One region of the Comamonas squillarum genome, then DNA from elsewhere that is predicted to be linked to it. Evidence: predicted binding sites of a transcription regulator. Region 1 holds the regulator's gene; each other region holds the start of a gene.
The links. Region 1 encodes LexA, which represses DNA repair genes until DNA is damaged. Its sites were predicted from a motif close to ACTGTATNNNNATACAGT; they were not measured.
Positions count from the first base shown of each region.

Region 2: recA (recombinase RecA) is a predicted target of LexA. The motif match lies at 1,904-1,921, and genes of this name have one in related genera.
Region 3: N4T19_RS22715 (DNA topoisomerase IV subunit B) is a predicted target of LexA. The motif match lies at 2,292-2,309, and genes of this name have one in related genera.
Region 4: imuA (translesion DNA synthesis-associated protein ImuA) is a predicted target of LexA. The motif match lies at 1,978-1,995, and genes of this name have one in related genera.

Region 1 is NZ_CP104377.1:619,113-622,103, reverse strand. It holds gene adk (adenylate kinase) at 1-455, shown strand, start outside; gene N4T19_RS02875 (asparaginase) at 553-1,578, opposite strand; gene lexA (transcriptional repressor LexA) at 1,692-2,408, shown strand; gene N4T19_RS02865 (hypothetical protein) at 2,544-2,991, shown strand, end outside.
Region 2 is NZ_CP104377.1:3,889,266-3,892,256, forward strand. It holds gene N4T19_RS17830 (response regulator) at 1-52, opposite strand, end outside; gene N4T19_RS17835 (SdiA-regulated domain-containing protein) at 329-1,270, shown strand; gene N4T19_RS17840 (MarR family winged helix-turn-helix transcriptional regulator) at 1,291-1,779, opposite strand; gene recA (recombinase RecA) at 1,969-2,991, shown strand, end outside.
Region 3 is NZ_CP104377.1:5,003,491-5,006,481, reverse strand. It holds gene parC (DNA topoisomerase IV subunit A) at 1-194, opposite strand, end outside; gene N4T19_RS22715 (DNA topoisomerase IV subunit B) at 282-2,258, opposite strand; gene N4T19_RS22710 (MFS transporter) at 2,498-2,991, shown strand, end outside.
Region 4 is NZ_CP104377.1:1,936,264-1,939,254, reverse strand. It holds gene N4T19_RS09070 (Y-family DNA polymerase) at 1-1,236, opposite strand, end outside; gene imuA (translesion DNA synthesis-associated protein ImuA) at 1,154-1,969, opposite strand; gene N4T19_RS09060 (MlaD family protein) at 2,139-2,991, shown strand, end outside.

The DNA of each region.
Region 1 (2,991 bases):
TCAAGGAACGTATCGCCCAGGCCGACTGCGCCAATGGCTTCCTGTTTGACGGCTTCCCCCGAACCATCCCCCAGGCCGACGCGATGAAGGCCGCCGGTGTCAAGCTCGACTATGTGCTGGAGATCGATGTGCCGTTTGAGGCCATCATCGAGCGCATGAGCGGCCGCCGCAGCCACCCCGCTTCCGGCCGTACCTACCACGTCAAGTTCAACCCGCCCAAGACCGAAGGCCTGGACGATGTGACCGGCGAGCCCCTGGTGCAGCGCGAAGACGACAAGGAAGAAACCGTCAAGAAGCGCCTGGATGTGTACAGCAACCAGACCCGCCCCTTGGTGGACTACTACAGCAGCTGGGCCGCCCAAGACCCGGCCGCCGCCCCCAAGTACCGCGCCATCAGTGGCATGGGCTCGGTCGAAGAGATCACGCAGCGCGCCATTGCCGCGCTGCAGGCCTGATAAGTCGCACAGACTTATCCGCACAGCCACTGTCTTGCGACAGTGGCTTTTTTAATGCCTGCTCATGCCATCAGCAGACCGGCATGCGGCGGCTGCTTTAGGCCTTGGCTTGGACCTGCGCCAGCGCCAGCGCCAGTTGCAAGCTGACCCGGCATTTGTAGGGCGTCAAGGCCACCGCCAAGTCCTTTTCCAAATCGGCCACCCCAGGCAATACCGCATCGCTGATCACACCATCGCTGCAGCGGCTGCTGCGCCATACCGGCAGACCTTGCTGGCGTGCGCGCGCCATGGCCTCCAGAAGCAGCTCATGCACGGTGCCATTGCCGGTGGTCGCCACCACCAGGCCGTCGATGCCCTGGGCCTGCAGGGCATCCACCAGCCCCGGGCGCAGGCCCGCGTGGCTGGTCACGATCTCCACCCAGGGCCAGGGCTGGCTGGCGGGGGCAGGCAAGGCGGCCAGCCACTGGCTGCCGCTGTAGCCATCCGCTGCGCCTGGTGCCGGCGAGGCATAGCCCTGGCGCAGGCGCACGGTCACGCCATCCACCCAGCCCAGGGGCCCCTGCTCGCCCGATGAAAAGGCCAGCAAACGGTGCGGATGCACCTTTTGCAGCCAGCGCGCGCTGTGCAGCTCGCCGCCGCCCGTCACGGCCACGACCTCGCGCAGCAGCGGCTGGCCATCCGCAGCCAACGCCGCAGCGGCGGCCACGGCGTCCTTCAGGTTCTGCGGGCCATCGGGCATCAAGGCATTGGCCGGGCGCATGGCACAGGTCAGCACCACGGGCTTGGCCAGGCGCCCTAAAACGCAATGCAGGAACCAGGCAGTCTCTTCGAGCGTATCCGTTCCGTGGGTGATAACAACAGCACGCACCGCCTCATCGTGCATGGCCGCATCGCAGCGCTTGAGCAGCGCATGCCAGACCTCGTCATTCATGTCCTTGCTATCAATTTGCGCTATCTGCACCGCATCCAGCGGGCCTGCCGCCGCAGTCTCAATACCGCTCACGCCCGCCAGCAAGGCCGCGATGGACAGCTGGGCCGCGCGGTATTGGCCGGGTTTCTCGGCGTCATCAGCCATGCCGGCGATAGTGCCGCCGGTGCCGATGATCAAAATTTTTGGCTGCAAGGCTTGCCTCCTGCAAAAAACTGGTTAAAAATACAGGTACTGGATTGATATACAGGTGTTGGATGCACAGTGGCTTTGCTTCTGCCCGGCACCGCAGATCACACGGAGATCTTATGCGAGACCATCCCAAACTGACCGCGCGCCAACAAGAAATTCTGGACCTGATCCAGACCGCCATTTCGCGCACCGGCGCCCCGCCAACGCGCGCCGAGATTGCCAGCAAACTGGGCTTCAAATCGGCCAATTCGGCAGAAGACCATCTCAAGGCGCTGGCCCGCAAGGGCGTGATCGAGCTGGTCAGCGGCACCTCCCGGGGGATTCGCCTGCAAAGCGATACTGTGCGCTCCATCAATGCCGCACGTGGCACGCGCTTTTCGTCGCCGCTGGCAGGCGTGTCCAATGCCACGGCCGGCCTGGGCCGCGTGGTGCAAGAGCTCGCCCAGCTGGCCCTGCCGCTGATCGGCCGCGTCTCGGCCGGCTCGCCCATCCTGGCGCAAGAGCATGTCGACCAAACCTATACCGTGGAGGGCGGCCTGTTCCAGCAGCAGCCCGATTACCTGCTCAAGGTGCGCGGTATGTCGATGCGCGATGTCGGCATCATCGATGGCGATCTGCTGGCCGTCAAAGCCACGCGCGAGGCCCGCAACGGCCAGATCATCGTGGCGCGCCTGGGCGATGACGTCACCGTCAAGCGCCTCCAGCGCACCAAGGACGGCATTGAACTGCTGGCCGAAAACCCGGATTACCTGCCCATCATCGTGCAGCCCGGCGAGCCCTTTGAGATCGAAGGCATTGCCGTGGGCCTGATCCGCAACACGATGCTGAACTAGGCCTAGCGGCCCCCTCGGCCCTCCCTTTTCTGCGCAACCCCAGGTAGCGGGCGTTGTGGGCTCTTGGCCCACAGCCCTGGGGGATGCGCTCGCCCTGCGCAATCCTGCTGTTACCCGTATACCAAGGAGTCTCCTATGCTTGTAGCAGATGCATTGCGCGCGCTTGCGCCTTTTTCCCTCGTCGCTGGCCTGCCCTGGTTCCAGTCCATCCAGCGTGCCATTGTGCGCAGCAACCGCCGCCGCCCCGGCCATGGCGCCGCCAATGACGGCCAACTGGCCGCCCAGGTGCACTGCTTTGCCACCGCGTCCTCTGCCGCTGTACAGCGCGGTGCCGCCCAGCAGCTGAGCTTGCTCGATGGCCCGGTAGCTCAGTCCAGCGTGGATACGTCAGGCGCGGATACCTCCTGCATGGACACGCCCCGCGTTGACTCGCCTGCCGATGGTGCACCAGTGCAGCGCCCCATCGACCGCATCCGCCTGCCGCGCAAACCCGCTGCGCGCCGTCGCCTCTCAGCAGCTGCGCAGTCCCACACCCGCCCCTTCCTGTCGGTGCAGCGCTGCAGCGCCCAGGCCGCCAATGATG
Region 2 (2,991 bases), 1.8 Mb from region 1:
GCAGCAGGCCATCGGCCAGCACCTGGTCGTCTTCGGCAATCAGTATTCGCATGCAGTCTCCTATCGGTGTTGTCGTCGTGATGTGGATGGTGCCAATGATTCTAGGCGAGTCCATGGCCTGGCTGGCTACCTAAGCATAGATCAAAGCGGGTGAGCCGCGAGGCCGTGGTGCGCCGCGCTGGCCTCCTGCTTTTTTGTTGCAAAGACGTAAATCCGGCCGGGCCGTCATCAAACCGGGGCAGGCCTCACGTAGGATAGCGCCTCGTCTTGACCAGAACACGCGGGCACCCGGCCTGTGGCTGGTGGGGGGAGATTGCAGCAGGTGGTGATGAAACCAGGGTCCAAGGTACAGGTCAGATGGCAGGCGTCGCAGCGGCAGCGCCGCTTGGTCGCGGTGACGGCCCTGCTGGTGCTGACCGCCCTGTACCTGCAGTGGCACCACGTCATTGCCATGCCGGGGCAGACCGATGCGCTGCAGTCTGCACCGCGCTCGGCACCGCCTGCCAACCTGCCGCACTACCGGGCCAGCATCGATGCCAAGGTGGTCAGCGGCATTGCCGACAACCTCTCAGGCCTGGCCTTCAACCCCGAGACCCAGACCTTGTTTGCGGTGACCAACCGCCCGCCCCAGATTGCCGAGCTGAGCACCGATGGCCGCTTGCTGCGGCTGGCGCCGCTGCATGGCGCCAGAGATACCGAAGGCATCGCCCATATCCAGGGCGACTGGTTTGCGATTGCCGACGAGCGCAGCAACCGCATCTACTGGGTGCAGTTTGGCAAGGGGGTGACCGAGGTATCGCTCGACCACAGTCCCTATGTGCAGCTCAATGACATCGCCATCAAGAATTTTGCGCTTGAAGGCCTGGGCTGGGATGCCAAGCGCCAGCAGCTGCTGGCCGTGACCGAGAAATGGCCGATGCAGGTGCTGGTGATGGATGCGCCGCTGTCCAAGCTCAAGCCGGGCCTGGTCGATATGAAAGTCTCGACCTGGGAGGTGCCGGCGGTGGACGACATGCCCAGCACCGATCTGGCCGCCATCGAGGTCGATCCGCGCAGCGGCAACCTGCTGCTGCTGGGGGAGGAATCGTCGGTGCTGTACGAATACAGCCGAGCCGGTGACCTGCTCAGCGTGATGCCGCTGTGGGCCGATATGGCGGGGCTGGCCGAGCGGGTGCCGCAGCCCGAAGGCCTGGCGATGGACCACAGCGGCAACATCTACATCGTCTCCGAGCCCAACCTGTTCTACAAATTCGAGCGCAAGCGCCGCTGAACGCGGCAAAGCGCAACCGCTCAGCTGTCGGCCCCATAGACCTCCAGCCCCAGCTGTACCACGGTGGCGACCTGCTCGCCGACCTCGGCGCGGAACTCCGCCTCCGCCTGGGTGACGGCCCGCTCAAACGCCTGCAGCCACAGCAGGCCGGTCTCGGTAAAACGCACGATGCGGGCGCGGGCATCGCGCGGGTCGCGCTCGCGGGTCACCAGGTTCCAGGCTTCGCACTGGTCCACCAGCTGGGCCATGGCCTGCTTGCTCATGCCCGCGCGCGCCGCCAGGTCCACCAGGCGGTCGCCGGCCAGCGACAGGTGGCGGGTGATGTGGACATGGGCGGCGCTCACCTGGTCGCGTTCGGCCAGGTGCGACAGCGCCAGCGGCACGGCCTCGTCCTGGGCCATCAACTGCAGCACACGGGCATCAAAACGGCGCATCGCGTGGCCCAGCAGGCGGCCCATATGGGTCAGGCGCCAGCTGTCATCGGGCAAATGGGGCAGAAGAATGGGCATGGCGAGCAGCCTAAAAAGGCTGAAAAAGGGCGAAGTCGCTATTGTGCATATAGTCAACTAAACTGACTAAAAAAATGCTTCTATAAAATATACCCATCCCATAAACTACTGTTCAAGCATCCAGGCTGTATATGCAAACAGCTGGATCTCCAGATCGACGACATGACCATCAAACGCAAGGAGAAATCCATGAACGCACCCGCCACCAAACCCGAAGCCAACAGCGAAAAAGCCAAGGCCCTGGCCGCCGCCCTGGCCCAGATCGAAAAGCAGTTCGGCAAGGGCACCATCATGAAGCTGGGCGAAGGCGAAGCGGTGTCGGACATCCAGGTGGTGTCGACCGGCTCGCTGGGTCTGGACATTGCGCTGGGCGTTGGCGGCCTGCCACGCGGCCGGGTCATCGAGATCTACGGCCCTGAATCCTCGGGCAAGACCACCTTGACCCTGCAGGTGATTGCCGAGATGCAAAAGCTGGGCGGCACCTGCGCCTTCATCGATGCCGAGCATGCGCTGGACACCAGCTATGCCCAAAAGCTGGGCGTGAACCTGGGCGATATCCTGATCAGCCAGCCCGACACCGGTGAGCAGGCGCTGGAGATTGTGGACAGCCTGGTGCGCTCCGGCGCGGTGGACCTGATCGTTGTCGACTCGGTCGCGGCCCTGACCCCCAAGGCGGAAATCGAAGGCGAAATGGGTGACCAGCTGCCCGGTCTGCAGGCCCGCCTGATGAGCCAGGCACTGCGCAAGCTCACCGCCACGATCAAGAAGACCAACTGCATGGTCATCTTCATCAACCAGATCCGCATGAAGATCGGCGTGATGTTCGGCAGCCCCGAGACCACCACCGGCGGTAATGCACTGAAGTTCTACGCCTCGGTGCGCCTCGATATCCGCCGCACCGGCACCATCAAGCGTGGTGACGAGGCCATCGGCAACGAAACCAAGGTCAAGGTGGTCAAGAACAAGGTATCGCCCCCGTTCAAGACGGCCGAGTTCGACATTCTGTTTGGCGAAGGCATCTCGCGCGAAGGCGAAATTCTGGACATGGGCGTCAATGCCCGCATTATCGAGAAAAGCGGTGCCTGGTACGCCTACAACGGCGAGAAGATCGGCCAGGGCCGTGACAACTCGCGCGAGTTCTTGCGTGAGAACTCCGACCTCGCCATCGAGATCGAGAACAAGGTGCGCGAGAGCCTGAACATCAGCCTGCGC
Region 3 (2,991 bases), 730 kb from region 1:
ATGCGCTCCATCGCAAACAGGATGCGTCGCTGCACGGGCTTCAAGCCATCGCAGACGTCTGGCAGTGCGCGGCCCTTGACCACCGACAGCGCATATTCCAGATAGGCGCGCTGCGCGTAATTGCCCAGGTCCAGGCTGTCGCCGTCCTCGGGCACCGGGTTGGACAGCAGGTCCTGACCGTTCTCTTCACTCATAGGGGTTCAGCTTTCTTTGCTTGTGGCACGGCTGCGCGCGGCTGGCTTGGGTTCGATTGTTTATTCAGCGGCGTGGGCAGCAGGACATCAGATATCAATTTCGACCTCGTGGCCGTGCAGCTCCATCAGGTCGCGGCGGGCCGCAGCCTCGCCCTTGCCCATCAGCTGGGTCATGACCTCACGGGTTTGCAGCACATCGGTCTGGCTCAGACGCACCGGCAGCAGGCGGCGGGTGTCCGGGTTCAGCGTGGTTTCCCACAGCTGCTCGGCATTCATCTCGCCCAGGCCCTTGAAGCGGCTGACCTGGCATTTCTCGCGCGGCACACCATCCTTGGCGGCCTTGTCGAAGATGGCATGCATCTCGGCCTCGTCGAGCGCATAGACCTTGGCCGCAGGCTTTTTGCCCCGGGCAGGAATATCGACGCGAAACAGCGGCGGCCGCGCCACACAGACATGGCCCTTGTCGATGAGCTGCGGGAAATGCTTGAAGAACAGGGTCAGCAGCAGCACCTGGATGTGCGAGCCGTCCACGTCGGCATCGCTCAGGATGCAGATCTTGCCGTAGCGCAGACCGCTCAGGTCCACCTCGTCATCGGGGCCATGCGGGTCCACGCCAATGGCTACCGAGATATCGTGGATTTCGGTATTGGCAAACAGGCGGTCGCGGTCCACTTCCCAGGTGTTGAGTACCTTGCCGCGCAGCGGCAGGATGGCCTGGGTTTCCTTGTCGCGGCCCATCTTGGCGCTGCCTCCGGCCGAATCACCCTCGACCAGAAACACCTCGTTATAGGCCAGGTCGCGGCTTTCACAATCGGTCAGCTTGCCGGGCAACACGGCCACGCCGCTGCCCTTGCGCTTTTCCACCTTCTGGCCGGCGCGCTGGCGCGTCTGCGCCGCCTTGATCGCGATCTCGGCGAGCTTCTTGCCGTATTCGACGTTCTGGTTGAGCCACAGCTCCAGCGCTGGCCGCACCATGCCCGAGACCAGGCGTACGGCATCGCGCGAGTTCAGGCGCTCCTTGATCTGGCCCTGGAACTGGGGATCGAGCACCTTGGCCGAGAGCACATAGCTGGCACGGGCAAACACATCCTCGGGCATCAGCTTGACGCCCTTGGGCAGCAACGAGTGCAGCTCGATAAAGCTCTTCACGGCCTGGAACAGGCCATCACGCAGCCCGCTTTCATGCGTGCCGCCCGCCGTGGTCGGGATCAGGTTGACATAGCTCTCGCGCACCGGCTGGCCTTCATCGGTAAAGGCCACGCACCACGATGCCCCTTCGCCCTCGGCAAAATGGTCATCGCTGCGGCCGGCAAAACCCTCGCCCTCGAACACGGGGATGATCGGGTCGACCGGCAGGGTCTGCAGCAGGTAGTCCTTGAGGCCACCCTTGTACTGCCAGGTCTGCGTCTCGCGGCTCTTGTCCTGCGTCAGCTGCACGCTCACGCCGGGCATCAGCACGGCCTTGCTCCGCAGCAGGTGTACCAGCTCGCCCATCGGCAGGTGGCTGGATTCGAAATACTTGGCATCGGGCCAGACGCGCACCGTCGTGCCCTGCTTGCGGTCCCCGCTGACCATCGCGCGCACCTGCAGAGGCTCGACCACATCGCCACCGGCAAAGGCCATCGTGGCGACCGAGCCATCGCGGTGCACCGTCACCTCCATGCGGGTGGCCAAGGCGTTGGTCACCGAAACCCCCACGCCATGCAGACCGCCCGAGAAGCTGTAGGCGCCGCCCTGGCCCTTGTCGAACTTGCCGCCCGCGTGCAGGCGGGTGAACACCAGCTCCACCACCGGCGCATGCTCTTCGGGGTGCATGCCAAACGGAATGCCCCGGCCATCGTCCTCGACACTGATGGAGCCATCGGTGTGCAGATAGACGCGGATCTTCTTGCCAAAGCCGGCGAGGGCCTCGTCGGCCGCGTTGTCGATCACCTCCTGGATGATGTGCAGCGGATTGTCGGTACGGGTATACATGCCCGGGCGCTGCTTGACCGGCTCAAGCCCCTTGAGAACCCGTATCGAGCCCTCTGCGTATTCACTGGTAGACGTGTTTTTGCTTGCCATAACTTTCCATTCTAGCGGCTGCCATTGTAAATAGCTGTATAGATAAACAGGTGGAACTTGTTGACGATTCACGACGCTTGGCCGCAAAAGCCTGCAATGGGCTTGGACAGCCACCGGGCAATATGCGGGCGACAGCCGGTTTTTGGCGTTGGAGTAACAATTTCTAGAACGTGCTTACGATCTCCCCGCGCGTAGAGACCGCAATCACGTTCTTAAATAACGAGACACATCCCCTGACTATGCAAAACAACGCACAACGATTGTCCATGGCCCGCGTGCTGCTGTGTGGCGGCGCCGTAGTGACCCTGTCCATGGGCATCCGCCACGGTTTTGGCCTCTGGCTGCAGCCGATCACCCAGGAGATGGGCTGGACGCGTGAGTCCTTCGCCTTGGCGCTGGCGGTGCAAAACCTCAGCTGGGGCCTGATCGGCATCTTTACCGGCATGCTGGCCGACCGCTTTGGCGCCAGCAAGGTGCTGGTCTGCGGCGCGCTGCTGTACGCGCTGGGCCTGGCCGGCATGGCCTGGGCGCCCAATACGCTGATGTTTGCGCTCACCGCCGGCCTTTTGATCGGCATGGCGCAAACGGGCACCACCTATGCGGTGATCTATGGCGTCATCGGGCGCCAGTTGCCAGCCGAGAAACGCTCCTGGGCCATGGGGGTGGCCGCGGCCGCGGGCTCCTTTGGCCAGTTCTTCATGGTGCCGGTCGAGGGCCAGCTGATCGCCAGCCT
Region 4 (2,991 bases), 1.3 Mb from region 1:
GGGGCCGTGGTAGAGCGGCCGGCTCTGGCTGTCCTGCAGCAGTTGCAGGGGGGTGGGCAGCAAGAAGCTGGGCTGCGCAAGGGGCGGCACATGCAGCGGTGCATGCAGCCGTGAATGGGGCTGTGCAGCGGGCGGGGCGGCCTTGGCCTTGCCGGCTGGCTGCGCGGGCAGCCACTGCACCTGCCACTCGGGGCGGTGGTCGGGCCGCAGCAGCGGGCGCTGCACCTGGTCTTCGCCCAGGCGGGCGGTGATGCGTTCGAGCACCTGCTCCAGGCTTTCGCCATCGGCGGTTTTGTCGGGCAGCAGGCTGGCACTGCGCTCTTGCAACGCTTCGGGGGCATCGGCATGCAGGCGCAGCTCGCCGACAGGGGCTTGCAGCTGCACATGGGCCAGGTGCTCTTGCAGCAGGCGGCACAGGTGCTGCAGATCGCGCGTGGTGCTGGCGGTGTGGATGGTCAGCTCACCGCCATCGCCTACATGGCGGGAGCGCATCGCATCATGGCACCAGCACAGCCGAAAGCTGCGTACGCCCGCCCGCTGCGCCGCCAGCCAGCCGCACAGCTGCAGCAGCAGCTGGCGCGCGCCGTGCATCAGCGCATCGGCCTGGTCGATGCGCATGGGCAGCTCCAGCCGGGCATCAAAGCGGGCGGGCAACTGGATCCAGGGGTAGCGGTCGGGCAGCAGGCCATGGGCCTGGTCAAGGGCTTTCAGGATGTCCGTATCCATGCGCCGGGCCAGCGCGCCCCGGGGCAGCGCATGCACGGCGCCCAGGCTCTGGCAGCCCAGCTGGCTCAGCAGCTCGGCATGGCGGGCCACTGCATCGATGGCCTGCAAGGGCAGGGGCGCCAGCATCTGGGGCAGCGGCTGGCCCATGCCGTGGCGGATGCCGCAGCGCGCCAGCGCAATGGCCGCCAGGCTGGTGGGGGCCCAGCTGATGGCCTGCACGCCCAGCTGCCGGCTCTCGCGCAACAGGCGCCGGGCCAGTTGCTGGCGGCCGCCAAACAGGCGTTCGCTGGCCGAGAGCTCCAGCACCAGGGCATCGCCAAACACACTGTCCGAGGGCACGCAGGCCAGGCGCGGCGTGAACTGCTGCGCCCACAGTGCCAGGCCTTGCATCTGGGCCGTGGGCGTGGCGGGCGCGGCTGGGGTGGCCTCAGTGCTGCAGGCTGGACTGGGGCGCGCGCTGGCGGCGGGGTGGGGGAGTTGGGGCAGCAGGGCGGCCCAGATCGCTGTCATGGTCTGGCAAGAGGATGGCTCGGGTCGAGTTGGTGGAAGGAAGGGTGGCTGGCTGCGGCACGGTGCCGGGCCACAGGCGCGCGGGCAGCACGGCTTGCAGGCTGGGCGGCACGGCGGGCAGCTCCAGCGTGCCCTCGTGCACAGGGCCCCGGCGTTTGAGCAGCTCCAGCTGCAGCGACCAGGGCTGGCTGCTGCGCACCAAGAGGCGCAGTGGCGCCGCCGAGGCCTGGTGCCGGCTGCTCTCGGGCCGGAACACAAACACCAGGCCTTCAAACTGCTGGGCGCTGATCTGCAGGCGGCGTATCTGCTCGGGCTGCACCTGGGGCAGCCAGGCCAGCAGGGCGGCTGCGGCATTGGCCCGGAGCAGCTGCTCCAGCGCCCAGAGCTGGTCTTGCGGGCGGCTGCCGTGGATCCAGACCAGCTGCCCAGGCGCCAGGCCGCTTTGCGCCAGCCCGCTGGCATGGGGCGGCAGCGGCGGGCCCAGTGCGATGACAGGTTTGTGCGCTGGGCACTGCTGCAGGGCCATGCCGGTCAGGCGCCATTCCAAGGTGCCAGCCTGGGGCTGCAGCACCTCCGTCAGGCCCTGGCTGGGCCAGCCTTTGCCAGGCAGCTCGGCATCCAGCGCATCCCACCCAGTGGGGATGCCCGCCATCGGCGCGCGCACCAGGTGGTCGCCGCGCCAGAGCTGGGCGGCCACCGTGGGCGGCAGGGACAGGGCATCGAGTTTAGGCATGGCAAATAACTGTATATATGTACAGTATAAGAGCTTGCGCGGCTGCGATGTGTAACAAGCGACGGGCAAGCAGCGGGCGACTGGGCTGGAAAGTGAGTGTCTGCCTTTCAAAACAACCCATTGCAGCTTTGTTTTGAAGCGGGCAGCCAGCCGGGTAAGATCGCGGTACATGCAAATACCAGAACCCCACGACTCTGCCGACCGCCCCGCGCCGCCGTCTTCTGCCGCCTCTGCGCGGCGTATGGCCGTGGTCGATGGTGTGGCGGTAGACGGCCTGGCGCCGGTGCCGCACCTGGAGCGCAAGGCCGGGGCATTGCTGCTGTTTACCTTGCTGCTGATCCTGGGCTCGGCCTTCTACCTGATGTATGCGCGCGGCGTGTTTGAGCCCAAGCAGTCGCTGATCCTGACGGCCGATGACTCCGAAGGCGTCTCCATTGGGCTGGACATGACCTTCTCCGGCTTTGCGATCGGCAAGGTCAGCAAGATCGAGCTGGCGCCCGATGGCACGGTGCGCATCCATGTGGATGTGCCCGAGAAAGATGCACACTGGCTGCGTAGCAGCAGCGTGTTCACCTTGGTCAAGGGCCTGGTGGGCGGCACGACGATCAAGGCCTACTCGGGCATTCTGGACGACCCGCAGCTGGAGGACGGCGCTGTGCGCGCGGTGCTGTCGGGCGATGCGACGGCCGAGCTACCCCAGCTGATGAGCAATGCCCGCCAGCTGCTGGAGAACCTGAACATGATGACCTCCGCTGGCTCGGCCTTGGGCGGCACCCTGGAGCAGCTGCGTGACCTGAGCACCAAGCTCAACGGCCCCAGCGGCGCGCTGGGCGTGGTCATGGGCGGCGACGCCGAGGCGCGCAAGATATCGCAGACCCTGGACCGCACCAACCAGCTGCTGGCGCGGCTGGACGGCCTGGCCAAGAATGCCGACAAGCAGGTGTTTGGGGCCGATGGCGTGATGCCCGAAGTGCGCGCCACGGTGCAGCAGCTCAATGCCGTGCTGGGCGATGTGCGCGGCA